DNA from 4 places in the Pseudomonas sp. SCT genome. Region 2 is predicted to be linked to each of the others. Evidence: predicted binding sites of a transcription regulator. Region 2 holds the regulator's gene; each other region holds the start of a gene.

Region 1 (6,862 bases), on a different contig from region 2:
CATTCGCTGGGCCTGCTGCCAGTCGGGTTGGCCGAACAGCATCCAGTAGCCGAGCAGTCCCAGGGTGACCAGTCCGAGCCGGCGCGGGTAGGGCATCAGCGAGCGCCAGTGCCAGACGAAGAACAGCACCAGCAGCGCACCGCTGATCACGCTCAGTAGCGACAGATGGGTGGCCAGGGCAAGCAGCTCGCAGACGAGTGCCAGTGGCAGCAGGGCGAGCATCGTTCAGGGCAGCTCGTTGCGCAGTTTGCCGCGCTTGTAGACGCCTTCACCGAACGCCAGCAACCGATCCTGTTCATCGAGCAGGTCGCAACTGGCCATAAATACCTTGTGGCCCGCGGAGCGACAGACGGCCACGGCACGGATGCGGCTGCCGACCGGCGCCGGTGCGCTGAAGTTGACGTTCATCGACAACGTGGTCGCCACGCGACGCTGCTCCGGCTGTTCGACCCAGGTTCCGCAGAGCCCCATCGCCACGTCCAGCAGGGTAGCCGTGACGCCGCCGTGCAGGTTGCTGGCGTTGTTCAGGTGGCGCGGCTGTAACAGCAGCTCGACGACCACGCGCTCCGGACCGTACTCCCTCAGGCGGCAGCCGAGGTCCTGGAAGAACCCGGTCAACGAGCTTTCAACCTGCTGAAGTGTCGCGGCGGGATAGGGCTGATCTGACATGAACGAGCGGTTCGCTGGCTGACTTGCGCTGGAGATTGGCAGTCTTTACGCTCACGGTCAATTCGATGGAATCTTATTCCGCACTGCGAAATATCGCATTGCTCGTGAGGAGGTTTGCATGTTTGAGCGTATCGGCGTCGTCGGCGCAGGAGCCATGGGTCGCGGAATCGCGCAACTGTTCGCCGGCGCCGGCAAGCAGGTGTGGCTGCACGATTCACGCAGTGAGTCGATCAGTGACGCGCTGCGCTTCAACCGCGAGCTGCTCGAGCGTGGCGTGGCCAAGGGGCGGCTGAGCGTTGCCGAGCTGGACGCCACGCTTGCGCGCATGCAGGCGGCCCCCGCGCTGGCCGATCTGTCCGGTTGCGATCTGGTGATCGAGGCGATCGTCGAGAATCTCGAGATCAAGCAGGCGTTGTTCGTCGAACTGGAAGCACTGCTCGCCGAGGACGCGGTCCTTGCCACAAATACCTCCTCGCTTTCGGTCACGCGTATTGCCGCTGCCTGTCGGCTTCCGGGGCGGGTGGCGGGTTTTCATTTCTTCAACCCGGTGCCGCTGATGAAGCTGGTCGAGGTGGTGCGCGGCGAGCGCAGCGATCCGCAGGTCATCCAGCGGCTGGTAAAGCTGGCCGAAGAGGCCGGGCATTTTCCGGCGATCACCCCGGATACCCCCGGTTTTCTGGTCAATCACGCCGGTCGCGCCTACAGCACCGAGGCCCAGCGCATTCTCGCCGAGGGCATCGCCGATGCCGAGCAGATCGACCGCATCCTCCGCGACGGGCCGGGCTTTCGCATGGGGCCTTTCGAGCTGTTCGATCTCACCGGGCTGGATATTTCCCATGCGGTGATGGAGTCGGTGTACCAGCAGTTCTATCAGGATCCGCGCTATACGCCGTCGTATCAGGCGGCGCAGCGGGTTGCCGCAGGGTTGCTCGGACGCAAGACCGGGCAGGGCTACTACCGCTACGAGAAGGGTCAGCAGATCCGTACGCCGGAGCCACAGTTCTCGCCGGTCCGCATCGAGCGGCCGTTCTGGTTGGACAGTCAGGATCCGGCGTTGCGTTCGCAGCTGGCAGCCTTGTTGCAGGCGGCCGGTGCGCAGCTTGAATCGGGCGAGGTGCCATCGGCGCGCGCCATTTGCCTGATCACTCCCTTGGGCGAGGATGCCAGCAGCATGATCGCCCGGCTTGGTTTGCCAGCGGAGCGCTCTGTCGCGCTCGACCAGTTCTGCGATTTCGACCGACGCCGGGTGCTGATGCGTCAGCCAGCGCTTGCTGCGGCGATTGAAGCGCAGGCACGGCAAGCGCTGGGTAGCGATGGTGTGCCGGTCGAGGTGATCAACGACTCGCCCGGCTTCGTCAGCCAGCGCGTGGTTGCGAGCATCGTCAATCTGGGCTGCGAGATCGCCCAGAAGGGCATTGCCGACCCTCAGACGCTGGACCGCGCGGTCACCCTGGCGCTGGGTTATCCGAAAGGCCCGCTGGGATTCGCCGAGCACTACGGTGCGGCGCGAATCCTTGCCATCCTGCAAGCCATGCAGGGCTGCTATGGCGGCGAGGCGCGTTACCGTCCTAGCCCCTGGTTGCGTCGACGCGTGCAGCTATCGCTGCCGCTGACCGCAGCCGATCAGCCCGCCGCGCTGCGGTGACGGATGTCCCGACCGGTGGGTGGGGGGGACGGCTTCAGTTTGTGCGGGAGCGGCCGCTAAGCCTGAAGTGAGCCTCCGATGACGGCACGTTGCTACTAAGGCACTACTGTTCTTTATCCGGGGCTATGGGTACAACGTCGGATCGATCCGACAAGAACAAGAGGCCGTCCATGAGCCCCGCCTACCGCCATCCCAAGCTCGTGGCGTTCCACGCCGCGTTGATCATAGCTTTGTTGCTTGTGCATTACTGGCTGGCTCCGCCGCTGGCAGTGACGGCGATACTGTTGCTCGCCGCAGCGCTCTGGCCCTGGTTCAGTGCATCGCTGGCGGCGAATGCTGACGCAGCGAGCGCTGACGATACGCCGCGTGCCTTCGCCGAACTGAGCAAGAACCTCTCACGCAACACCTGTCACAACGCCTTGTCGGCTGCCCAGGTCGCCTACAGCGCCGAGCAGCTGGCCAGTCGGCTGCAATCGCAACTGCAGGCCGTGAGCGAAATTGCCAACGGCGCGCAGGCCATCGCTGCTACCGAGCAGGACAGCGCAGAGCGCGCCCGCCATACGCTGGACGCTGCGCAGGCGGTACGCCAGCGCAGCGATGCCGGGCAGGCGGAGCTGCAGAAGGCGATCGAGCGCATGCAGCAGCTCAGTGCCCAGACCCACGCCAGCCGCGAGTTGATCGACGGGCTTTCGGCACGCACTGAAGAGATCCGCCGGATCACCGACGTGATCCAGTCCATTGCCAGCCAGACCAACCTGCTTGCCCTGAATGCGGCCATCGAGGCTGCGCGCGCCGGTGAGGCCGGGCGTGGTTTCGCCGTGGTCGCCGATGAGGTTCGCAGCCTGGCGGCGCGTACCTCCAGTGCTACCGAGGAAGTCGGTCGCATGGTGGGCGACATTCGTCAGCAGAGCGAGGCGGTAGTCAGCTATATCCAGCGCCAGGGCAGCGAGCTGGATGCCGCTGCCGAACAGATTGCCGCCACCGGCGAGCAGCTCAGTGGCATCGCCGGTCTGGCCGGCAGCGTCGAAAGCCAGGTCGAGCAGATCACCACCGGCACCGCCGACAACCATCAGCGCCTGACCGGTCAGTTCGTCGCCCTCGATCAGTTGCGCGCCGACGCGCTGGACAGCGAAAAGCAGACCCGGCAGCTCGAGCAGGCTGCGGAACGACTGGTGGCGCAGGCCGAGAGTGCCAGCGAACAGCTGGCCGAGGTGCAGCTCGACGACTACCACCAGGCGATGTTCGATCTGGCTCGCCAGGGGGCGGCAGCGATTGCCGCACGGTTCGAGGCGGATATTGCCGCCGGACGCGTCAGTCTCGATGACCTGTTCGATCGCAATTATCGGGCGCAGCCCAATACCAATCCGGTCAAGTACCAGACCCGCTTCGACCGCTACGCCGACGAGGTGCTGCCGGCGGTTCAGGAGCCGCTCCTGCAGAAGCATTCGGCGATGGTCTATGCCATCGCCACCACGCCCGAAGGTTACGTGCCGACGCACAACCGCGCATTCAGCCAGCCGCCGGTGGGCAATCCGGAAATCGACCGGGTCAAGAGCCGCAGCAAGCGCCTGTTCAACGATCGCACCGGCGGGCGTTGTGGCAGTCATCAGCGCCGGGTATTGCTGCAGACCTACAGCCGCGATACCGGTGAGCTGATGCACGATCTGTCGGTACCGATCATGGTCAATGGTCGGCACTGGGGCGGGCTGCGACTGGGTTATCGACCCGAGGAATAGCGCAGCCAACCTCGATCTTGGCGTGATCGCCTTGGCTGCTGACGAGGGCGGCAGCGCACCGACCGACTAAGCTTGGCGGACGCGAAATCTGGAGATGCCGCCAATGAAAACCCTCACCGATCACCTGGCGCAGTACGCGGCCTATCATCGTGACCCGCGCAACCTGCTCACCCATTTCATCGGCATTCCGCTGATCGTGCTGGCGGTTGCCGTGTTGCTGTCGCGGCCTGGCATCGACGTGGCTGGACTATGGCTCAGCCCGGCCGCACTGGTCTCGCTCGCGGCGGCGCTGTTCTATCTACGCCTCGATCTGCGTTATGGCCTGCTGATGAGCGTGGTGTTGCTGCTGTGCGTATGGCTGGGCGCGCGCGTTGCCAGCGCGACGACGGCGTTGTGGCTGGGCGTTGGGCTGGGATTTTTCGTGCTCGGCTGGATCATCCAGTTCGTCGGGCACTATTTCGAGGGGCGCAAGCCGGCCTTCGTCGATGACCTTACCGGGCTGATCATCGGCCCGCTGTTCGTCGCGGCTGAACTCGGCTTCACGCTTGGCCTGCGCGAACCGTTGCGCCTCGCCATCGAAGCGCGCGTCGGTCCGGTGCGTCTGCGCGAGTCGGCCGCACACGGCTGACCGTGGTCAGGGTCTGGCGGCCATCCACTGGTCGCTGAGGCTGCGGGCATGACGGTCGACCATGATCGGCGCGAAGGGTCGGCCGGAGGCGGTGGTGAGGTTGTTGCTGGCACTGTTCATGTCCTCGAGCGCTACCTTGAGAAAATCCCAGCGGGTCTTGAGCTTGGCCAGAGCGGGATCGCGCTTGCCGTCCAGCCCGGCTAGCTGCGCGTCGATGGCCGGTACCAGATTGCGTTCGTCCTGCCCGAGGTAGGTGTCCGGCTGTTCACGGGCGATCTCGAACGAGCCGATATAAGCGCGGCTGAGGTATTGCACGGCCAGGTACTCCACTTTCGCCGGCAGTTCCGCCTCTGCATCGGCGCCCTGCTGCGCGCGGGCGGCCGTAAGAAAGTCGCGCAATGCCTTGCTCATCTGCAGCGGCCAGCCCCAGGGCATGTCGTCTTCCTTGTAGCCGAAACTGGCACCCTCCCGCAGCCGGGTCTGCAGTTCCAGATGGCTTTCGCGAAGCGCGCTGGTGGGATTGGCGACCTTCAGCAAGGCAGCGTTCAGCGCGCGGATGTCTTCCTCCAGGCGCAGCAGATGGGCTTTCTGGAAGCCTTCGCCGCGGTAGAGCAGCAAGCTGCTGGTGGCGCGGTTGGCATGGATCTGCATGCTCTGCAGAGGTGAGGTCGGTTCGGCCTGAGCCGCTTCGGTGAAGCCGGGCAGTATTGCGAGGATCAGCAATAGCCAGAGGCGAGTGGAACGGTCCATTGTCGTGCTCCTTTTTTATTTTTATAGAAGCTATGCGTGCGTGGCAGCAGCGTTCCTGAGCCTAACGGACCGCTGGCCAAGTGGTATCACCCCAAAGAATGATTTATGCCGAAGCGAATGCGCCGCGGGGCAATCGTGCGGTGTTCGGACGCGAACGCTAGAGCATCTTCTCCAAGCCGATGATCTCGGCGAACCAGGCATTGAAGCGGCGCCAGAGCCCGCCCGGTTCCTTGTCGATCACGCGCAACCGCCCATCATCCTCGGCGATCCATACCAGCTGCTTGCGGCCGTCGCGTTCCTCCAGGCGTACCTCGTAGCTGAGCGCTGGCGACATGCCCTCCAGCGTAAGCCGCTGAACCTCGCGGGCCAGCTCCTGGCTTTCCACCAGAACGCCCACCTCGCTGTTCCACAGCACGGAGCGCGGGTCGAGGTTCAACGAGCCGATGAAGACTTTATTCTGGTCGAACACTGCCGCCTTGCTGTGCAGGCTCGACTCAGACTCGCCGAGAAAGCTGTACGACGGCTCCTGCTCCGGTTGCCGGCGCAGTTCGAACAGGCGTACGCCGAGCTCCAGCATCGCCTCGCGATAGGGCGCGTAGCCACCATGCACGGCTGGGACGTCGGTGGCCTCCAGGGAGTTGGTGAGAATACGCACGGTGACGCCGGCGCCGGTGCGATCAGCCAGATACTCGACGCCGCTGTCCGTGGGCACGAAGTAGGCCGATACCAGGGTCAGCTCGCGACTTACCGTCTGCATGGTCGGTGCGAGTTGGGTCGTCAGCAGCAGTGAGGTGGCCGGTATGCCTTCGGCGAGCAGCTTCTCCGGCGCGTCCCACATCGCTTCGCCGGGCGCCCAGATGAGGTCGTCCAGCCATTGCTGCAGTTGCGGATCCTGCTTGTACTGCATCAGCCGCTGGTACTGCTCGCTGTTGTCGTGACGCGCCTGCTGCAGGTAGTCACGCAGCTGTTTGCGTGCCTTGTCCAGCCGGCTGGGTTTCGGCTGCCACCAGAGAAATCGCTGGATGGGCACGCTCAACTGATTGTTCCAGTACTGATCGAAACTCTGTGCCAGTTGCTCGGCGACCGGGCCTGCACTGAGCAGATCGATATCGGTGAAGTTGAAGGCCTGATCGGCGTCGAAATACTCGTCGCCCAGGTTGCGGCCGCCGACGATAGCCAGGCTGCCATCGACCAGCATCAGCTTGTTGTGCATCCGTCGATGCTGCAACGACAGGTGCAGCAGTCGCCCCATGGTGCGGGTAATGCCGGTGCTGCGGCCAAGGTGCAGCGGATTGAAGACGCGGATCTGGACATTGGGGTGTGCTGCCAGGGTGCCAATGCGGTAGTCGTGGCCATCGCTGGTGGTGTCATCCAACAGCAGGCGCACTCGCACGCCGCGGTCGGCAGCCTGCAGCAGCTCCTCGATCAGCGCGC
Region 2 (6,862 bases):
CTCTTTCTTCAGGCTGCGCGCCAGATCGCGTACCAGCCGCGGGAAGCGGCCGAACACCTTCTTGATCGGCTGCATGCGGGTCTTCATCACCGCGCTCTGCAGGTCGGCGGTCACTACGTCGAGGTTGGACACAGCCTTCGCCATGGCCTCGTCGCCGCTATTGGAACCCAGGCGCACCAGGCGGTTACGCACCAGTACCAGTTCGCCAACCATGTTCATGATTTCATCGAGCCGTGCGGTATCCACGCGTACCGTCGTCTCGGCTTCGGCTGGGGCTTTTTCAGCCACAACAGCCGCCGGTTTGCTGACAGCAGCAGCCGGTGCAGCCTTGGCTGGGGCAGCACGGGCGGGCTCCGGCTTGGGCTCCGGCTTGCTCGGCACAGCCGGTGCTACCTCGGCAACCGCGGGCTCGAACTTGCCCTTGCCATGCAACTGATCCAGCAATGCTTCGAACTCGTCGTCGGTGATTTCATCACTGGCACTGGTGTTACTCGCAGGCGCAGCAGCCGCTGGCGTCGCCGGCTCGGTACTGGTGCTACCCACCGGCTCGAACTTGCCCTTGCCGTGCAGCTGATCGAGCAGTGCTTCGAATTCGTCGTCGGTAATCTCGTCACTGGCCGGCGCGACGACGACCTCGGGCTCCGGTGCGGCGCTGGCGGCACTGACCGAGAACTGGCCCTTGCCATGCAGTTGATCGAGCAACGACTCGAATTCATCGTCGGTGATTTCGTCGCCACCACCGCTGACCTGCGCGGCTGCCGGTTCGCTGTCTGACGACTGAACGGCTGCGAGCATCTGCTCGAACTCGGCATCGACGGCTTCGATCTGAGGCTTGGCAACAGTCGGGGGTTCGATCGGCACGGCCGGCTCGTCGGCGGAAGCAGGCTCTGCCAGGCGCGCCAATGCGGCCAGCAGCTCACGTGAAGCGGGAGTCGGTTCGACGCGCTCGCGAACCTGTCCAAACATCTCATTCACGGAATCGAGCGCCTGCAGAACGACATCCATCAATTCGGAGTCGACGCGACGTTCACCCTTGCGCAGGATGTCGAAGACGTTTTCAGCGATGTGGCAGCACTCCACCAGCTCGTGGAGCTGAAGAAATCCTGCACCGCCCTTTACCGTGTGGAACCCGCGAAAAATCGCATTGAGCAACGCCATGTCATCGGGGCTGCTTTCCAGCTCCACGAGTTGCTCGGACAATAGTTCGAGAATCTCGCCGGCCTCTACCAGGAAGTCCTGGAGGATTTCTTCATCGGCGTCGAAGCTCATATTCACTTCCCCTAAAAGCCCAGGCTTGAAAGCAGATCATCGACATCGTCCTGGCCGGAAACGACGTCTTCACGCATATCGGCATGCATCTGCGGACCTTCACCCTTGGAAGGCTCTTTTTCTTGTTTTTGCTGTTCCTGCTCGGCGCGCATCGCGTCCCGGTCATGCTGAATGCCGGCCACACGGTCGACCTGTCCAGCCATCAGCACGAGATTGAGCAGGTTGCTTTCGAGCTCGGTCACCAGGCGCGTAACGCGCTTGATCACCTGGCCGGTGAGATCCTGGAAATCCTGAGCCAGCATGATTTCGCTGAGGTTCTGCGACAGCTGGCTACCGTCATTCATGCTGCGCTGCAGGTACTGGTCGATACGCTTGACCAGCTCGCGGAACTGCTCGGCATTCATGTCGCGACGCATGAAGCGCTGCCAGTCGGCCGTCAGACTCTGCGCCTCGTAGCTGACATAGTTGACCAGCGGCGCGGACTCCTCGACGAGATCCATGGTGCGATTGGCGGCTTTCTCGGTCATTTCGACCACGTACGACAATCGATCAGTCGCGTCGGTGATGGGTGACGGATCACCGCCGGTCGCGCAGGTGTCCATCTCCAGCTTGACGATGGCGTTGTGCAGCTCGCGGGTGAGCTTGCCAACTTCCTGATAGAGCCCGTGATTGCGCACCTGATTGAGCTCATTGAACATCTGCGTCGCTTCATCGAAGCGGCCCTGTTGCAGACTTTCGATCAACTTGGGTGCATGCGCCTTCAGAGTCGCTTCGAACTCTGCCAGGCTTTGGTCTGCTTGCGTCATAGTGCCCTCGCGGCGTTGCTGCTTCAGCCGTTGACGCGCTCGAAGATCTTCTCGATCTTCTCCTTGAGCACCTGGGCAGTGAAAGGCTTGACCACATAGCCGTTAACTCCGGCCTGTGCCGCTTCGATGATCTGGTCGCGCTTGGCTTCAGCGGTCACCATCAGCACCGGCAGGTGCTTGAGGCGCTCGTCGGCGCGCACGGTGCGCAGCAGATCGATACCGCTCATGCCCGGCATGTTCCAGTCGGTCACGAGGAAGTCGAAGCTGCCGCTTTTGAGCATCGGCAGCGCAGTGGTGCCGTCATCCGCTTCGGCGGTGTTGGTGAACCCCAGATCACGCAGGAGGTTCTTGATGATTCGTCTCATCGTCGAGAAGTCATCGACAATGAGGATTTTCATGTTCTTGTCCAAGTCGACCTCCGTAAGTCCCAAAATGCCTCAGCAAACCGAGCACGTCATACCGCAAACAATCGTCAATTGGCGCGCCATTCGCCGAGGCGTGCACGCAAGCGCGCAGCACACTGGCTATGCAACTGGCTCACACGCGACTCGCTGACTCCCAGCACCTGCCCAATTTCCTTCAAGTTCAATTCTTCGTCGTAATACAGCGACAGCACCAGCTTCTCGCGCTCGGGCAGGTTGGCAATGGCATCAACCAGGGCCTGCTGAAAGCGTTCGTCTTCGAGATCACGAAACGGCTCAGGATGGAGACTTGCGGCGTCTTCCTGCAGCTCGCCGTGCTCCCCTTCCTGCAGCAGATCATCGAAGCTGAACAGACGACTGCCCAGCGTATCGCCGAGAATGCCGTAATACTCATCGAGACTTAGCTTAAGTTCGGCCGCAACCTCGTGATCTTTAGCGTCGCGCCCGGTTTTCGCCTCGATCGTCCGAATCGCCTCGCTGACCATGCGCGAATTGCGGTGCACGGAGCGCGGGGCCCAGTCGCCCTTTCGCACTTCGTCCAGCATCGTGCCGCGAATGCGGATACCGGCGTAGGTTTCAAAACTGGCGCCCTTGCCGGCGTCGTATTTCTTAGCTGCTTCCAGCAGTCCGATCATTCCAGCCTGAATCAGATCGTCGACCTGCACACTGGCAGGCAGACGCGCCAGCAGGTGGTAAGCGATTCGCTTGACCAACGGGGCGTACTGATCAATCAGGCGGTACTGCGCATCCTTTGCCTGAGCCTTGCTGTAATACATAGCGGATCCGGCACCTGTCATTCGTGGCTTTGTGAAGCGGGGCTGATGAGGCGCTCTACGAAGAATTCGAGATGACCGCGCGGCGTAGCGGGCAACGGCCAGGTATCGACCTTCTGCGCGATGGCCTTGAATGCCAGCGCGCACTTGGACCGCGGGTAGGCTTCGTAGACCGCACGCTGCTTCTGTACTGCCTTGCGTACGGCCTCATCGTAAGGCACGGCGCCGACATACTGCAGCGCCACGTCGAGAAAGCGCTCGGTGACCTTGGTCAACTTGGCAAACAGGTTGCGACCTTCCTGCGGGGCGTGAGCCATATTGGCCAGCACACGGAAGCGACTGATGCCGTAGTCACGATTGAGCAGTTTGATCAGCGCGTAAGCGTCGGTAATCGAGGTCGGTTCATCGGTCACGACCAGCAGTACCTCCTGCGCGGCGCGAACGAAGCTCACTACTGAGTCGCCGATACCTGCGGCGGTGTCGATGATCAGCACGTCGAGCTCGTCGCCCAGCTCACTGAACGCCTGGATCAATCCGGCGTGCTGCAGCGAAGACAGCTGCACCATGCTCTGCGTGCCGGATGCGGCTGGCACTACGCGGATGCCACCCGGCCCCTGGATCAGCACGTCGCGCAGATCACATTCACCGGCGATAACGTCGGCCAGGGTGCGCTTGGTGGTAAGCCCCAGCAACACGTCGACGTTGGCCAGGCCAAGGTCGGCGTCAAGCAACACCACACGCCGGCCGAGATCGGCCAGCGCCAGTGCCAGATTGACCGACACATTGGTCTTGCCGACGCCACCCTTGCCGCCGGTCACCGCAATCACCTGTACGGGATGCATTCCCATGTTCACATGCCTATATCTTGCTGGGGCCTTGCGGCCGGCGATGCGCCCGCATGGCACGCATCTGATTCATTCAGGTACTGCTCTCGCAGCATCATCCGGCCCGCCGTGACGAGCTGTTGTACAGCCCGGCGAACATATCGGCCATGGTTTCCTCGCTCGGTTCCTCGCCGGACTGCAAACTCACCGCGCGACTGACCAGCTGATGGCTGCGCGGCAGGTGCAGGTCGTCCGGAATCCGGGGGCCATCCGCGAGGTACGCTATCGGCAAATGCTGGCTGATCGTGAGGCCGAGTACATCACCGAGACTGCCGGCTTCATCCAGTTTGGTCAGGATACAACCAGCCAGGCCGCAGCGACGATAGTTGTGCCACGCCGCCTTGAGCACCTGGCTCTGACTGGTCGCGGCCAGCACCAGATAATTCTTCGATTTCACACCGCGGTCCGACAACGCTTCGAGCTGCATGCGCAGTGTCGGATCGCTGGCGGGCAGGCCAGCGGTGTCGATCAGGATCACGCGCTTGCGCGCCAGCGGAGCGAGCGTCTTGCTCAACGACTGGCTCGGATCGATCTGCAGCACTGGCACATCCAGGATGCGGCCAAGCGTCTTGAGCTGCTCCTGCGCGCCGATCCGATAATTGTCCATGCTGACCAGCGCGATGTTCTGCGCGCCATACTTCAATACGTAGCGTGCTGCGAGCTTGGCCAGAGTGGTGGTCTTGCCGACACCTGCCGGACCAACCAAGGCAATGACGCCACCCTCTTCCAGCGGTTCGGTCTTGCTGACCTTGATCGCCTGTGCCAGGTACGCCAGCACCATGCGCCATGCCTGGCGCGGCTCGGTGATACCCGCAACCTTTTCCAGCAGGCTGCGCGACAGCTCGGCCGGCAGGCCCAGGCGCTGCAGGCGGCGCCAGAGGCCAGCCTGTTGCGGACGACGGCTTTGTTCCTGGCCCCAGGCAATCGAGCCAAGCTGGACTTCGATCAGTTCGCGCAGACCATGCAGTTCCGACTGCATCGCCTCGATCGCGCGGGAATCGACCGCAGCAGCAGCTTCAGCCACGGCTGAAGGCTGTGGGATGCTCACGGCTGCGGGCTTCTCGTCAACCAGTTGACGATCCTGCATTTTCGCACGCGGGGCGGCGCTCAGCTCGGCGTGGGCATTGGCCAGACGCGCCTGGGTCTTGCGCAGCTCGGCTTCCAGCGCCGGATTGGGCTTGTTCGCGGCCGGAGCGGACTGCATCGGGTAATCGAGCACGGCAGTCAGCTCGACGCCGCCGGCCACCCGGCGATTGCCGATGATCACGGCATCGGCGCCCAGCTCGTCACGCACCATTTTCATGGCGATGCGCATATCGGCGGCGAAGAAACGTTTGACCTGCATGGCCTGTACCCTCGGTTAATTCTGACCCACCGTCGAGACGATGGTGACCTGCTTGTTGTCCGGTATTTCCTGGTAGGCCAGAACATGAATGTTCGGCACTGCCAGACGCGCGAATCTCGAAAGCATCGCCCGTACCGGGCCGGCTACCAGCAGAACTGCCGGCTTGCCGAGCATTTCTTGACGCTGTGCCGCTTCTACCAGAGACCTTTGCAACTTTTCGGCCATTCCTGGCTCCAGCAGAATTCCGTCTTCGGAACCTTGCCCGGCCTTCTGCAAGCTGTTGAGCAAGATCTGTTCCAACCGTGGCTCCAGCGTGATGACAGGCAGCTCCGGCTCTAGTCCCACAACGTTCTGCACGATTGCACGGGACAACGCCACCCGCACAGCCGCGACCATTGCGGCGGGATCTTGACTCTTCGCAGCGACGTTGGCGATGGCTTCGGCAATGGTGCGGATATCACGCACCGGCACCTGCTCCTGCAGCAGCGCCTGCAGCACCTTGAGCAGGGTGGAAAGCGAAACCATCCCCGGAACCAGTTCTTCGGCCAGCTTGGGCGAGCTTTTCGCCAGCAGCTGCAGCAGCTGTTGAACCTCTTCGTGGCCGAGCAGCTCATGGGCATGCTTGTGCAGCACCTGATTCAGATGTGTCGCGACCACGGTGCTGGCATCCACCACGGTATAGCCCAGCGACTGCGCCTGGTCACGCTGGCTGGCCTCGATCCACACCGCTTCCAGGCCGAACGCCGGGTCCCTGGCGCTAATGCCGTTCAGTGGGCCGAACACCTGTCCCGGGTTGATCGCCAACTCACGGTCCGGATACACCTCGGCTTCGGCCAGGCTGACACCCATCAGGGTCAACCGGTAGGCGTTGGGCAACAGGTCGAGGTTGTCACGGATATGCACCGAGGGCATGAGAAAGCCAAGATCCTGCGACAGCTTCTTGCGTACGCCCTTGATACGCGCCAGCAACTGACCACCCTGATTGCGGTCAACCAGCGGAATCAGCCGATAGCCGACCTCCAGTCCGACCATATCCACCGGGGTCACGTCATCCCAACCCAGCTCCTTGGTTTCCGCCGAGCGCTGGGCGGGCAGCATTTCCTGCTGCTTCTGCACTTCCTGCTCGGCTTTCTTCTCACCCTGCTTCTTGCGATGCCAGATCCAGTACGCACCCGCCGCAGCGGCAGCGCCAAGGCCGAGGAAGGACAGGTGCGGCATGCCGGGAACCAGTCCCATCGCAATCATGATCGCCGCAGCCACCGCGAGTGCCTTGGGCGAGGCGAACATCTGCCGCTGCACCTGCTGACCCATGTCCTCGGAGCTGGTGACGCGGGTCACCATGATCGCTGCCGCGGTGGACAGC
Region 3 (6,862 bases), on a different contig from region 2:
ATCGATAGCGAATAGGGCTCCTGTCCCGATGAGCAGGCCGCCGACCAGATTCGCAGGCGCTGGCCGGAGCCGGTTTTGAGCATTTCAGGCAGAACTCGACTCTTGAGCACCTCGAACGGGTACGTATCGCGAAACCAGAGCGTTTCGTTGGTCGTCATCGCATCAACGACCAGTTCCCGTAACCCACCACGCGGCTGTGCCTGGATTTTGCGCACCAAGTCGCCGAGCGTCTTGATGCCCTGCTGCTCCATCAGCTTGTTCAGCCGGCTGGACACCAAATACTGCTTGTTGCTGCCCAGCAGGATGCCGCACGTTTTCTCAAGAAATACCCGGAACTGCTCGAAATCCAGATCGACTGACACCAATAAAGCCTCACCATCATGAGAGGAGCTAGCCTCAGTTTGCATCCGCCTGCCTGATCCGCTCGGCCACGCGGGCAGCGAGATCGTCAGGCTGGAACTTGGCGAGGAAATCATCCGCGCCCGCCCGCTTCACCATGTTCTGATTGAACACACCGGAAAGGGAAGTATGCAGGAGTATATGCATACCCTGCATGCGCGGATCGTGTCGCACCTCGGTAGTCAGGGTATAGCCATCCATTTCCGGCATTTCAATATCAGAAATCATCATCAGGAATTCTTCTGCCGGCTTCTTGCCTTCGTCCGCCATCCGCTTCAGATAGTTCAGCGCTTCGCGCCCGTCGTTCAACTTGACGACCTCGATGCCTATATTTTCCAGACAGCGAGTGATCTGCTTACGCGCCACTGATGAGTCATCGACAATCAGCACGCGACAGGAGAGCGCCTTGGCTCGAGTGTCGGCATCGATCACCCCCGAAGAAACCTCCTCCGAGGTGGGAGCCACTTCTGCCAGCACCTTCTCCACGTCGATGATCTCGACCAGCTTGTTGTCGATGTGGGTGACCGCCGTCAGGTAATGATCGCGCCCCGCGCCTTTTGGCGGCGGCAGTATCGCTTCCCAGTTGAGGTTGACGATTCGCTCGACCGAACTCACCAGAAAACCAAGTGTTCGGTTGTTGTATTCCGTAATGACTGCAAAGGAGTTCTGCAGGTCCATTAGCGCCGACTTGCCTGTTGCCAGCGAGAGATCGAGGATCGGCAGCGTAGTGCCGCGAATGCTCGCCACCCCGCGCACCACTCGTCCACATTTGGGCATGATGGTCAGACGCGGGCACTGCAAAACTTCGCGTACCTTGAATACGTTGATCCCATAAAGCTGCTCGCCCTCGAGACGAAACAGCAACAACTCCAGACGGTTCTGCCCCACCAATTGGGTACGCTGGTTAACCGAATCCAGTACACCGGCCATGCCAGTCTTCCTCTCTGCTTGCAGATAATTGGGGCCAGACGAATATTAGACGCGGCACGCCCCTTGCTTTGGTTGGGATATGAACGTCCATATGACCATTTTCCGGCGCAGTCGCCAGATGCTGTGCGGCTACTTGCTACTCACAGCGCTGTGCGCGATGAGTCAATTCACGCACGCATCAACCATGTCACACCCTGACCAGCTTATCGACGTGACTGAGCAGTTTCTTGAGCGCGCAGTAGTGGACTATTTAAGTCGCAGCAGCATCGATGCGCGCCACGAAATCGCAGTCAGCCGCCTGGACCCCAGACTGCGTCTGAATCAATGCGACCAGCCGCTTGCGGCGAGCTTCGCTAATTCTGCGCCCCCCATAGGACGAGTCACGGTACGGGTAAGTTGCGAAGGCCATGCCCCCTGGTCAGTGTTCGTCCCGGCGCAGGTCCGACTCTACCGCGAGGTGGTCGTAGCCAATCGATCATTACTGCGTGATACGGTATTGGCCGACGCTGATGTGAGCCTCGCCGAGCGGGACGTGTCGAACCTCAACCAGGGCTATCTGACGCGACTCGACGAAGTACTGGGCAACAAGCTCACCCGCCCCGTACAGCCAGATCAGGTGATCACACCCAACCAAATGGAGCTGGCCAAGGTCGTACGGAAAGGCGATCAGGTCGTCATTACAGCCAGGAGCGGATCCATCAGCGTCCGGATGCCAGGCGAGGCGATGACGGATGGCGTCCCGGGCAAGCAGATCCCTGTTAAAAACCAGCGCTCTGGTCGAATAATCAAAGCCCGCGTTACTGGCCCCGGTCAGGTTGAAGTTGCAATGTAGCGGCAATGGGCCTGGCGCACTTTTCCGGTGTGCGATCCGGAAAAAAAAGCTAAAGTTTGCTCTATTGTTGCCGAACACATGGCAAGCGTCCTGATTCCTTCGAGGTTTGCATCATGGTCATCGACTTCAATCGACCGAACAGCCCATTGAACGCCCCTAACGGGCGCAGCAGTGTGCAAGGTAACGAGCGTCCCACCGGCACCCCAGCAGAGCCCGCAGGCGACGCACCGAAAACCGGCAGCGCGAGTGCCAGCACTGGTGACACCGTACAGCTGAGCCCCGAAGCCCAGCGCCTGCAACAGGCGACCGACAAGCTCAACGAGCAACCTGCGGTCGATCAGGAGCGGGTATCCAAGCTTAAGCAGGCCATTGCTGACGGATCCTATCAGGTCGACAGCAAGCGTGTTGCAGCCAAGTTATTGGCTTTCGAAACGCAGCGCTGAGCCTGATCCCACTCGCGAGCACGCCCAGAGTCTGAAATGAACGAAACCACCCTGCTGGAGCAGCTGACCGATGATATCGGCATGGCCCGCGAACTCCTTGAGCTGATCGACCAGGAATTCAAAGCACTGAGCGATCGCAATCTGACGGAGCTGGAGGCGCTGCTCACCAAGAAGCAGCCGTTGCTTGCCCTGCTTGGCCAGCACGGAGCCCAACGCAGCCAGTGGCTGATAGATCAGCAGCTGAGCGCCGATCGTGCAGGACTGGAAAATGCCGTGAGCAAATACCAAGAAGGCGCCAGCATTCTGGAAAAAGCCCAGCTGCTCGAAGCCGAGCTTGAGAACTGTCGTGGCGCCAACGAGCGCAATGGCCGATTGATCCGCGCGAATCAGGGAGCACTTGGAAGCATGTTAAGCATTCTCCAAGGCAAGGACGACACACCCAGCCTGTATGACAATCGCGGCGGGGCCTCCAAAAGCAAGCAGCAGCGGCCCCTGAGCCAAGCCTGAATCAACGCACCAGGACACAACGTGATGGTTATGAAGATGCGCCAGGGATCCGCGGACCGTGTCTAGCCTATTTCTGGACGAAGAAGGTCCGCAGCCGCCGAAACTTCTTACGGCGCCCCTGGAGATATACGCCAATCTGCGGCCACTCATCGATAACAACACCCCCCTCACCCTGCGCTTTAACGAGCGTAGTCAGCGTTATCAGACCTTCCTTGTGGAAATGAATCGCGAGACCGGCTGGATTGCGCTCGACGAATTGATTCCGAATGATGGCGAGCGCTTCCTATTACAGGGCGAAGCCTTTCATATCGAAGGCTTCTATGAGGGGGCACGGGTTTCCTGGGGAAATGACGAGAAAGTCCACGTCGGCGAAATAGATGGCGCTCGCTGTTACTGGATACAGACCCCAGCGGAACTGACCTACCATCAGCGCCGCAACGCCTATCGCGCGCAACTGAAAGAGCCAGCCGTCGCCGCCCAGCTTGGTGGTGCCGCCTTACGCAAAGCATTGGAAGGCAGGCTGCTCGATATCTCAGCTACTGGCTGCAAGCTCAGCATCAAAGGCAATCAACAAGCCAGCCTGCAAACCGGACAGGTGTACGAGCTGTCAGCAAGATTATCGATAGGGACCATCCAGACAGCAGTTGAGCTGCGACATCTTGTGATTGATGAGAAGCTTGATGCTTCCCTATGCGGACTGCGCTTTCACCGCCTTAGCGGCCTCACACAACGCCACATCGAGCGCCTGGTCTATCAACTGCAGCGCGACGCCCGTCGCGAGACGGCCGAAAGCCCTTTCGGCTAACGCATCAGCGATCCCACCGCCGCAAGCGCAGCCCCAGCCTTACCGCCCTGACTGAGGAAAACTCGTCTGAACCGGCGCCACGAACGAGAAAATGGCGTCCCAGAGAGGGGTCGAACCTCCAACCTTCCCCTTAGGAGGGGGATGCTCTATCCGATTGAGCTACTGGGACGTAATCGCGCGCCGAATGTTAGCGAGCCAAACACCATTTGTCATGCCTAAGGCCGTTATTGCTGACTTCTACACGAACTCAGCCTGGCCATTCTTGCATATTGCACGACGCCATAAGGCCTGCCGTGCAAAGCGCACGCCAAACACATCCTATAATTGATATAAATAATTGATTTCAAAGGATTTTATTTACTATCAGTCTTGGCATACCTGCTGCAAAGGAGAAGCAACCTAAACGTGACGCGAAGGATGACGCTTCATGAAACAGCCGGTTTATCTCCTCACCGCAGGTTTCGCACTTGCTGCGCTGACCGCCTTGCAATTGCCAGCCGCACAAACTCCATCGCCACGGGTTGAGATGAATATGCAGCCGACCTTTCAGCGCACCAGCGCAGATGAGGGCGCTCGGGTCATCACCCTTACCGGCAGCGAAACCAATACACGTTCACAGCCTCAGCGCTGGGTTTTTTAAGACGCCTCGAAACGCAATCGTTCCAAAAAGGAGAGAGGTTCGATGTCAAAATTCGCACTTACCTGTTTAGCCATGACTGCCGCATGCCTGTACGGAGCCTTCTTGGCCCCAGAGCTTGCGAACGGCCTCGTCCAGGCGAGCCGGGCCGGAACAGGAGTCTTTGGCACGCTATTCATTCTGGCGATGCTTATCGGGCGCAGGATCAAATTTGATCCAGTGCTTCGCTAGTTGATGGAGCAGGTCCGGATCCGCATAGGGCACTGCTTCACAATAGAGGCACATTGATGGCACAGCGACTTTACTAATCGCTCAGACGACGTACAATTGGCGCCATGAAGCCGTCTAGAGATTTTTCGGTGATAAGACGGAACAGCAAGTACTGTTGGTTGTCAGACCGGTGACCACCCCGGCAATACGCCAGCACGCCCACCTGACTAACCGGTTAATTATGCGCCCTATGAAACAGGCAGTTTATTCCAGCCGCACGGCTGACAAGTTCGTCGTTCGCCTTCCCGATGGCATGCGCGAGCGCATCGCTGAAGTCGCACGCAACCACCATCGCAGCATGAACTCAGAGATCATTGCGAGGCTGGAGCAGAGTCTTTTACAGGAAGGTGCGCTGGACGATGATCTCAGCATGCGCCTGGACAGTCCTGAGCTTTCCCTGCATGAGCGAGAGCTTTTGCAACGCTTCAGACAGCTCGCGCATCGCCAGCAGAACGCGCTGATCGCCCTGATTGCGCAGGATACCGAGCTGAACAAAGAAGACGACTAATTGATCGCGTGGCGTGAGAGGCAACAGCCGCCTCACGCCGCCTGCTCTGCAGGCTCGAAGTAAAGTAGACCCCACCTCCCCTGCGCCTCACCAAACACGACCCAGCCTAATCATGGCGCAGACCGCGCTTATCGTGCCGGCAAGGCAAGACTAGACTGCGCGAGGCCGCCTCCCCCGAATCATCAAATGCGGCGACGAACGCTTCGCTGCGGCCCCGCCGCGCCATCGAATGATTGGTCATGAGAACTGCTTGTGACAATCCAGGCGAGTCCGCCGACCGCCTGGCTATGAGGGAGCTTGTTCAGCCGACGAAGTTGAGCAGAACGCCCGCTGCAACGGCAGAGCCGATGACGCCCGCCACGTTCGGCCCCATGGCATGCATCAGCAGGAAGTTTTGAGGGTTCGCCTCCAAACCGACCTTGTTAGAGACACGGGCCGCCATCGGGACCGCCGAAACCCCAGCAGAACCAATCAGCGGATTGATCTTATTCTGGCTGAAGCGGTTCATGATCTTGGCCATGAAGATCCCGGCCGCGGTCCCACCGCAGAAGGCAACCATTCCCAGGACGAGAATGCCCAGGGTCTTGATCTGCAAAAACGCCTCAGCAGAAAGCTTCGACCCCACCGTTAGACCAAGCGCGATGGTGACGATGTTGATCAGTGCATTGCGTGACGTGTCGGCCAGGCGGTCTACAACGCCGCATTCGCGCAACAAGTTGCCAAACGCGAACATACCTACCAGCGGAGCCGCATCGGGCAATAACAGGCCCACCAGAAGGCAGAGCACCAACGGAAAGACAATCTTCTCGACCTGACTGACATGACGCAGCTGCGTCATGACAATCGCGCGCTCTTCCTTGGTAGTAAGTGCGCGCATGATGGGTGGCTGGATCAAGGGCACCAGCGCCATGTAGGAATAGGCGGCCACTGCAATCGGACCGAGAAGCTCCGGCGCCAGTTTGGACGTTACAAAGATGGACGTAGGACCATCCGCGCCTCCAATGATGGCGATCGATGCCGCTTCGCGCAGGGTGAACTCCATGCCTGGAATTCCAGCCGCTGTGAGAGCCAGGGCACCAAGCAGGGTAGCAAAGATACCGAACTGCGCAGCCGCACCGAGCAACAGGGTCTTAGGATTGGCAAGCATCGGACCGAAGTCCGTCATGGCGCCGACACCCATGAAAATCAGCAGTGGAAAGACACTGGTCGGCAAGCCCACTTCATAAAACAAATGAAGGATTCCCGCGCCCTCTCCCATATTAGCGACTGGAATATTGGCCAGAATACCGCCGAAACCGATCGGTATCAGCAGCAGAGGCTCGAATCCTTTGCGGATGGCCAGATAGATCAATCCAAGGCAGACCAGGATCATCAGCGCCTGCCCTGGCTCCAGATGATAGAGACCGGTCCCTTGCCACAGCTTGAGCAACTTATCCATGCAACTCCCCTTAAGCGATGCTCAATAAGCTGTCACCGACCGAAACCGCGTCGCCAACCTTTACATTGATCGAGGCAACCGTGCCGGCCTTGA
Region 4 (6,862 bases), on a different contig from region 2:
TTGCGCTTCGGCAGCGAGAGCCCGCTCAAACCGGTAATAACCCGCGGCTTCGAATACTCCGATTGCTGGGTCGACGACGCACGCCTGGTGGTGCTCAACGCCATGGCGGCGCGGGAAAAAGGTGCGCATATCCACACCCGCACCCAGTGCCTGAGCGCGAAACGCGCCGGCGGCATCTGGCATGTCGAGCTGCAGCGCGAGGATGGCAGTCGTTTCTCGCTGCGCGCCAAGGCACTGGTCAATGCAGCCGGGCCCTGGGTCGCGCAGTTCATCGGCGAGAATCTGCAGCAGCGCTCGCCGTACGGCATCCGCCTGATTCAGGGCAGCCATATCATCGTGCCGAAGCTGTATGAAGGTGAGCAGGCCTACATCATGCAGAACGAGGATCGGCGCATCGTCTTCGCAATCCCGTATCTGGACCGCTACACCATGATTGGCACCACCGATCGTGAGTATCGCGGCGACCCAGCCAAAGTGAGCATCAGCGAGGAAGAGATCGCCTACGTACTGGGCGTGGCCAATACGCACTTCCGCAAGCAGCTCGAACCCAGGGACATCGTGCATACCTTCGCCGGCGTCCGGCCGCTGTGCGACGACGAGTCGGATAACCCCTCCGCCGTCACCCGCGACTACACCCTGTCGCTGGCCGCGGAAGAGAAGCAGGCACCGCTGCTTTCGGTATTCGGCGGCAAGCTGACCACCTACCGCAAGCTCGCCGAGTCGGCGATGGCGCAGCTCAAGCCGTTCTTCCCGACTATGGGTGAAAGCTGGACGGCGCAGGCGGCACTGCCTGGCGGCGAAGACATGAGCACGGTCGATGCACTCACCGAAGAGCTGGTGGCCAAGGTGCAAGGGCTGAAACTGCCGCTGGCCAAGCGCTGGGCGACGCTCTACGGCAATCGGGTATGGCGCATGCTGGGCGAGGCGCGCTCGCTCGATGCGCTGGGCGACGATCTCGGCCAGCAGCTATACGCGCAGGAAGTCGAGTATCTGCGTCGCGAGGAATGGGCAACCCAGGTAGATGACATCCTCTGGCGCCGCACCAAGCTCGGCCTGGCCTTCAGCGAGCCGGAAAAAGCTCGGCTGGCACGCTACCTGGCGGAGCGGCCCATCGCCGAAACCGCGCGTAACAGCGACGCCGCCTGAGCCAGCCGCTCAGCCCTGCGCCTCGAGCTGCTGGTTGATACGGGCGACGCTGGCGGCGATGCGTTGCTCGACATCCTGCATCTGCTCGTGTTGCTGCAGCAGCGGAACGCAAAGGTTCAGAGCGGTCAGTACCAGCAACTTGTCACCCGTGGCGTTGGGGAACTGCCGCTGACTGTCCGCCAGACGCTGCTGCAGCAAGGCTGCAGCCTCCTGCAACAGCGCGTCCTGGCTCGGCGGGGCTCTGAAGGAGTACTCGCGACCGAACACCTTGAGCACCTGAACGCCATCGGCGCTCATGCGGCGTTGCTGCCGGCTGCTCGCTCCAACAGCGCCTGCAACCTGGCCAGGGTAGCGCCCTGCCGGTCTTCCTGCTCCAGCGCAGCCAATTGCAGGTTGTCGTTCTCCTCACGCGCTTGCTCCAGCTGCTGCTCAAGCAGGGCGCAGTGCTGACTGAGGTTCTGGTTGCGCTGCAGCAGATCGTTGATGACGGTTTCGAGTTGCGCGAGGGTGGTATCAAGCATGGAGCATTTCCAGGTTCGGTGAAAAAGCGCGCGAGAGTAACCGAAAGCACTGCGGCCGGGGGCCTTCATTGCGCCGTCAGCAGTGACATCGCCGACCCGGTCGCCAAGAGAATCGGTTTGCGGTAGCCTCGGCGGCCTATCTCAAGAGGAGCTTTCCCATGGCACGTGCAACCGCCCGCCACATCCTGGTTTCCACCGAAGCCAAGTGCAATGAACTCAAGGCCGCCATCGAAGGCGGTGCCGACTTCGCCGAAGTCGCCAAGGAGAATTCCAGCTGCCCATCCAGTCGCCAGGGCGGCGATCTGGGCTCGTTCGGCCCCGGTCAGATGGTCAAGGAGTTCGATACTGTAGTCTTCAGCGCCCCGATCAATGTCGTGCAGGGCCCGGTGAAGACGCAGTTCGGCTATCACCTGCTGGAAGTGACCAGCCGCCAGGACTGATCGCCTCGTCCCTGCACACAGGTGCAGGGGCGCCTCCCGCATCGCGCCGAAGAGGCGCCCTCCCCAGCAGCACCTCCCGGCTACGCCTGCTGCCAGTCACGACTCCAGACGGAAGCGCCCAGTCAGTGACTTGAGGCCTTTCATGCTCTGCATGATGGTGTTGCCCGATGCCGCCGTATCCTGCGTGACGCCTGCTGCCTGATCGGCAACCTGGGCGATGCGTGTCAGCGACTGGTTCATGTCCTCGGCAACCTGCGACTGCTCCTCGGCGGCCGTGGCGATCTGGTTGGTCATCCCGCGAATGGTCTGCACCGCACCAACGATCTGCCCCAACGCATGCTGGGCTGCCTCGATCTGGGTGAGCGTGGTCGCACTGCTCTGGCGCGACGCATCCATGGCGTGACCGGCACGAGTCGCCTGACTCTGCAGGCGCTCGACCAGTACGCCAACCTCCTTGGCCGAGCTTTGCGTGCGACTGGCCAGGCTGCGCACTTCGTCGGCAACCACCGCGAAACCGCGGCCCTGCTCACCGGCACGGGCAGCCTCGATCGCGGCGTTGAGCGCCAGCAGGTTGGTCTGCTCGGCGATACCGCTGATCACGTTGAGCACCTTGCCGATCTCGTGACTGTCCTGAACGAGCTGCTGCATCACGTCGGACAGGCCGTCGACATGGCCGCTGAGGGTGCGGATGGCGCCGACCGATTCATTCATCACGGTACTGCCGGCATTGGTTTCCTGCTCGGCGACGTCGGCAGCATTGGCCGCCTCGACGGTGCTACGTGCGACCTCATGCGAGGTCGCCAGCATTTCGTTCATCGCGGTCGCGACCTGATCGATCTCGGCCTGCTGCCCTTCAACGTTGCGCGCGCTGTCACCAGCCAGACCAGCCATGCGCACGCACTGTGCATCCGCATCGTCAGCGGCCTGCCGCACGCCCTTGATCATCTCGCCCACCTGGCCCAGCAGGCGGTTGTAGGCCAGGGTGATCATGCCCATCTCGTCATCGGCATGGCGCACCTGCAGCGGCGCGGAGAAATCACCCTGGCTGACCTTTTCCAGACGACCGCGCAGTTCGTCGATCTGCAGCATCAGCCAGTTCATGCCGGCGATCCGCCCGAGAATGACCAGCAGCAGGATGCACAGGGTCGAACCGAGCGCGACCCAGAGCTGCTGCGACGCGCTGCGATTGGCCTCGGCGGAAATCAGCGACACGACCTCGTTGGCCGCGGCGAGAATATCGTTGGAGTCGGTAGCGATAGCCTTAACATCGGCGCTCTGGCCTGCCGCCAACGCCTGCACAGCGGGCCGGTAGCGTTGCCATATCTGGTCGACACGCTGCAGATGCGGTTTTGCGCTGGCCAGCTCCACGGGCGCGATGCCCTGGGCACGGTCACCATTGAGCAGCAGCCGATGCGACTGCTCGAAGCGCTGGATGGTTTTGTCCACGTCAGCGGGGCTGCCAATGCCCTGCGCGGCCAGCAGGGCCTCCTTCATCATCTTCTGGCTGAGCATGCGCTGCGCACCGGCCATATCGATCTGGCTGGCGTCCTTGCTGGACATGAACAAGACACCGGCGGTCAATGCCGCACAGAAGAAGATCAGGCTGTAGGAGAAGAAGAACTGATGGTTGATGGTACGCAGACCCAGTCCGCGTAAAAGGGCCTGGATGACGTTCGCCAAGGTGCTGGTCATGGAGTATTCCAACTACGGAAAAGGATGCGTCGTCAACGTCTAAATGACGCTGCACTCATCCGGTTCTCGGCCGCCAACGGGGCAACTTGATACCACTGGTCAGACGTCTTGAGACCAGGCGCTGCGCGGCTTTCGCCCACTCACCGGCACTCAGTGAATGACCGGTCACGTACTGACCCAGGTCAACGAAACAGCTTGCCGTGCGGCTGATCTTTTTGGCCCGATCATGCCGCAGCGACTATGGTCAGGTAACGCGAGATGACTCGCAGCGTTATGGGTTCGACCGAGGGCCAAGTCATGTTTCAGGTATCACGCAGAGGCGAAAACCGCATCGATATCGACTTCTCCGGCAAGCTGGACAGCCAGGCCATGCGCGCCGCACTGGACGATCTGCTGTTCAAGTCCGAAGGCATCAGCAATGGCCGGATGCTCTACCGCATCGGCGATTTCGACCTGCCCACGCTCGGCGCCGTCGGGGTCGAACTGTCCCGCCTGCCGCAACTGTTCCGCTTCATCCGCCGCTTCGATCGCTGCGCGGTGATCGCCGGCAAGGAATGGCTGCGCAAGGCTAGCGAGGTCGAGGGCGCATTGATTCCCGGGCTTACGATCAAAGCCTTCGATCTGCACCAGGAAGCCGAAGCGCTCGCCTGGCTGGAACATGGATAGCCCCGGGAAAACGCAACGACCCGACCTATGGAAGCGAATGCCCCGCCCTGCCTCGCTGTCGAATACGAACATCAACAGCACGGAGAACGGACATGGGACTTTTCGATACGATCAAGGCAAAGCTCGGCCTGGGCGATGTCTCCAACGAGGCGCAGACCAAGGCCCATGTGCCGCCGGCAGATGCCACGCACTCAAGCGCAGAAGGCATTACCCTGAGTGACAGACCGACCACCACCGACAACGCGACCATCGCACCGCACAAGGACCTGAATCAGAGGTCAGGCACCATCAGCGGTGTTGATGTGGTGGCGCAGCTGGAAGCCAAGGCAGCGCAGCATCCCGAAGCGCTGAACTGGCGCACCTCGATCGTGGATCTGCTGAAATTGCTCGGGCTGGATAGCAGCCTAGAGTCACGCCGTGAACTGGCAACCGAACTCGGCTGCCCGCCGGAGCAGATGGCCGACTCGGCGCAGATGAACATGTGGCTGCATCGGGCGGTCATGAAGAAGCTGGCTGAGAACGGCGGCAGCATTCCGCCGGAACTGCTGCACTAACTGCTGCGTTAGATGTGCGAAGGGCCTTCCGAGGAAGGCCCTTGCCTGGTGACTTACGAGTTGCGGACCTGCTCGTCCGCCAGGAAATCTTCCTCCAGCAGCGCATCGCGCTCAGCGACCGCACCGTCGATCATCAGCGGCTGGCTGCCGGCGCGCTTGCTGCGCAATTTTCCGAACTGGTGCGCCAGGGCATTGTTCAGTTTGTCGACCGCGCCATCGATCGCCAACTCCAGCGACTCGGCTTTGTGCGTAACGGAAATCGGCTGCAGTCCCTTCGGACGCGCTTCGATCTGGCAGCGCTTGTCGTGGGCGCCGGCCTTGTCACCGTTTTCATCGTTGAGGTGGACGACGACGCGAGTCAGCTCGTCGTCGAACCGGTCCAGCTTGCTTGCGACACTGGCACTGACCCAATCCGCCAGACGGGCACTGCCTTCGATGTGGTTATCGCTGTGAACCTGGATTTGCATAAGTCGTCCTTACTTCCGCTTATGAGCACCACCGTTGCCAGTGGCTTGGTAATAGCTATGCCACCGTTTCGCTGAATAAGCAACGGGCAAGATGTCGCCAAAGCTTTTCTCGCCTGACGCAAATTTCGCTTTGCTATCCGAAACTTAGCGCGATCGCCGCCATTGCTCGCGAGAAGCTGGACAGATGCCGGCAGCCAGCGGGGGTGCAACTATTTGTGTGCGACCGCCACCGGGCGAGACGCCAGGACGATTACCCGGCGTCGGACGGCAGACGTCCGACACCGGAGCGGATGATCGAAGCGCTACGCGGCGTGCTGGAACAGCTGTCGGCCATGATCGAGGTGCTGGTCAACCAGCCACTTGCCATGGGCGATGGACAGTCGCTGAGCCTTGTCCAGCTCATCCATGAAAGCGTGCTCGAGCGGCAGCGGCATCCGGCGGGTAACGTTGCCCATCGGGTCGGTGATCCGGCAGCCACCCGCCCAAGGAGTCGGGGTGCCGGGATATTCCATCACCTCCGCGGTGATGAGGTGGTCGCGGTAGGCGCATTGCATCATGGTCATGATCGTTACCTCGCTCTGTGCGGGCAGCCATCAGGACACGCAGGTGGTTCGGGCCTGATGGCTGCCGATATCCCCCTGTAAACGGGCCGATTCGCCGGCCCAAATGCGTCAGGACGGTATAGCACAGGCTGTGCGGCCTGTGCCGACTAGAACAGATGGGGTCGACGAACGCGATCGACTCAGACGTCCAGCGAGGGACCGATGAGTTCGCTCAGCTGCCGATATACACCTGGCGCCGCCACCAGATAGGGGTTGCCCCTGAGCAAGCCATCATCACGGAAGAAGTCGTTGCGCAGGCCGCCTGCCTCGGCCACCAGCACCAGCCCGGCCAGGCAATCCCAGCTCTTGAGTTCGGTTTCGTAGTAGCCGATCAAGCGCCCTGCAGCGACATAGGCGGTCATCAGTGCGCCAGAGCCGTTGCGGATGAACATGCCGCCTTCGGCCAGGAGCTTTTCCAGAAACGGAATGAAGTGCTCCTTGCCGCGCGGGTGGAAGGTACCGGCGCCAGTCAGCCCCTCGCGCACATGAGTCGCGGCGCTGGCCTTGAGCCGGGTCTGGTTGACGTACGCGCCACGGCCCACGCAACCGTGAAACAGCTCGTCATGGTTGGGATCGGCAATCGCGCCGATATGGGGCTCGCCGTCGATCAGAAGGCCGATGGAGACGCACCAGTTGTGCAGACCGTTAACGAAACAGGCAGTACCGTCGATGGGGTCGATGACCCAGACGCAGCGCGCCTTGAGATCGGCCGAACCGCTCTCCTCGCCGAGGAAACCGTCCTGCGGGAATTGCTCGGCCAGCCGTGCGCGAATG

The links. Region 2 encodes FliA, which starts transcription of late flagellar genes. Its sites were predicted from a motif close to CTAAAGTTTNNNNNNNNNNNGCCGNTAA; they were not measured.
Region 1: the regulator FliA is predicted to act here: its motif matches at 2,347-2,374, upstream of BHD08_RS11920 (methyl-accepting chemotaxis protein).
Region 3: the regulator FliA is predicted to act here: its motif matches at 2,211-2,238, upstream of flgM (flagellar biosynthesis anti-sigma factor FlgM).
Region 4: the regulator FliA is predicted to act here: its motif matches at 3,863-3,890, upstream of BHD08_RS14900 (methyl-accepting chemotaxis protein).

What each region holds. Positions count from the first base shown of each region.
Region 1 covers NZ_BDJA01000004.1:169,041-175,902, reverse strand. The annotation lists gene BHD08_RS11935 (hypothetical protein) at 1-222, opposite strand, end outside; gene BHD08_RS11930 (PaaI family thioesterase) at 226-669, opposite strand; gene BHD08_RS11925 (3-hydroxyacyl-CoA dehydrogenase) at 788-2,314, shown strand; gene BHD08_RS11920 (methyl-accepting chemotaxis protein) at 2,440-4,050, shown strand; gene BHD08_RS11915 (DUF962 domain-containing protein) at 4,154-4,678, shown strand; gene BHD08_RS11910 (hypothetical protein) at 4,685-5,428, opposite strand; gene BHD08_RS11905 (phospholipase D family protein) at 5,586-6,862, opposite strand, start outside.
Region 2 covers NZ_BDJA01000002.1:728,039-734,900, reverse strand. The annotation lists gene BHD08_RS08045 (chemotaxis protein CheA) at 1-1,269, opposite strand, end outside; gene BHD08_RS08040 (protein phosphatase CheZ) at 1,281-2,075, opposite strand; gene BHD08_RS08035 (chemotaxis response regulator CheY) at 2,099-2,473, opposite strand; gene fliA (RNA polymerase sigma factor FliA) at 2,548-3,273, opposite strand; gene fleN (flagellar synthesis regulator FleN) at 3,291-4,118, opposite strand; gene flhF (flagellar biosynthesis protein FlhF) at 4,210-5,499, opposite strand; gene flhA (flagellar biosynthesis protein FlhA) at 5,515-6,862, opposite strand, start outside.
Region 3 covers NZ_BDJA01000005.1:73,568-80,429, reverse strand. The annotation lists gene cheR (protein-glutamate O-methyltransferase CheR) at 1-407, opposite strand, end outside; gene BHD08_RS13880 (chemotaxis protein CheV) at 397-1,329, opposite strand; gene flgA (flagellar basal body P-ring formation chaperone FlgA) at 1,421-2,161, shown strand; gene flgM (flagellar biosynthesis anti-sigma factor FlgM) at 2,275-2,604, shown strand; gene BHD08_RS13865 (flagella synthesis protein FlgN) at 2,641-3,111, shown strand; gene BHD08_RS13860 (flagellar brake protein) at 3,170-3,916, shown strand; tRNA gene BHD08_RS13855 (tRNA-Arg) at 4,009-4,085, opposite strand; gene BHD08_RS13850 (hypothetical protein) at 4,344-4,556, shown strand; gene BHD08_RS23335 (PA3371 family protein) at 4,599-4,784, shown strand; gene BHD08_RS13840 (Arc family DNA-binding protein) at 5,005-5,331, shown strand; gene BHD08_RS13835 (sodium ion-translocating decarboxylase subunit beta) at 5,633-6,769, opposite strand; gene oadA (sodium-extruding oxaloacetate decarboxylase subunit alpha) at 6,780-6,862, opposite strand, start outside.
Region 4 covers NZ_BDJA01000005.1:279,682-286,543, reverse strand. The annotation lists gene glpD (glycerol-3-phosphate dehydrogenase) at 1-1,146, shown strand, start outside; gene BHD08_RS14915 (cell division protein ZapA) at 1,156-1,443, opposite strand; gene BHD08_RS14910 (hypothetical protein) at 1,440-1,667, opposite strand; partial or broken gene BHD08_RS14905 (peptidylprolyl isomerase) at 1,820-2,107, shown strand; gene BHD08_RS14900 (methyl-accepting chemotaxis protein) at 2,204-3,799, opposite strand; gene BHD08_RS14895 (STAS/SEC14 domain-containing protein) at 4,097-4,465, shown strand; gene BHD08_RS14890 (DUF3597 domain-containing protein) at 4,558-5,019, shown strand; gene BHD08_RS14885 (HPF/RaiA family ribosome-associated protein) at 5,073-5,486, opposite strand; gene BHD08_RS14880 (hypothetical protein) at 5,789-6,049, opposite strand; gene BHD08_RS14875 (inositol monophosphatase) at 6,229-6,862, opposite strand, start outside.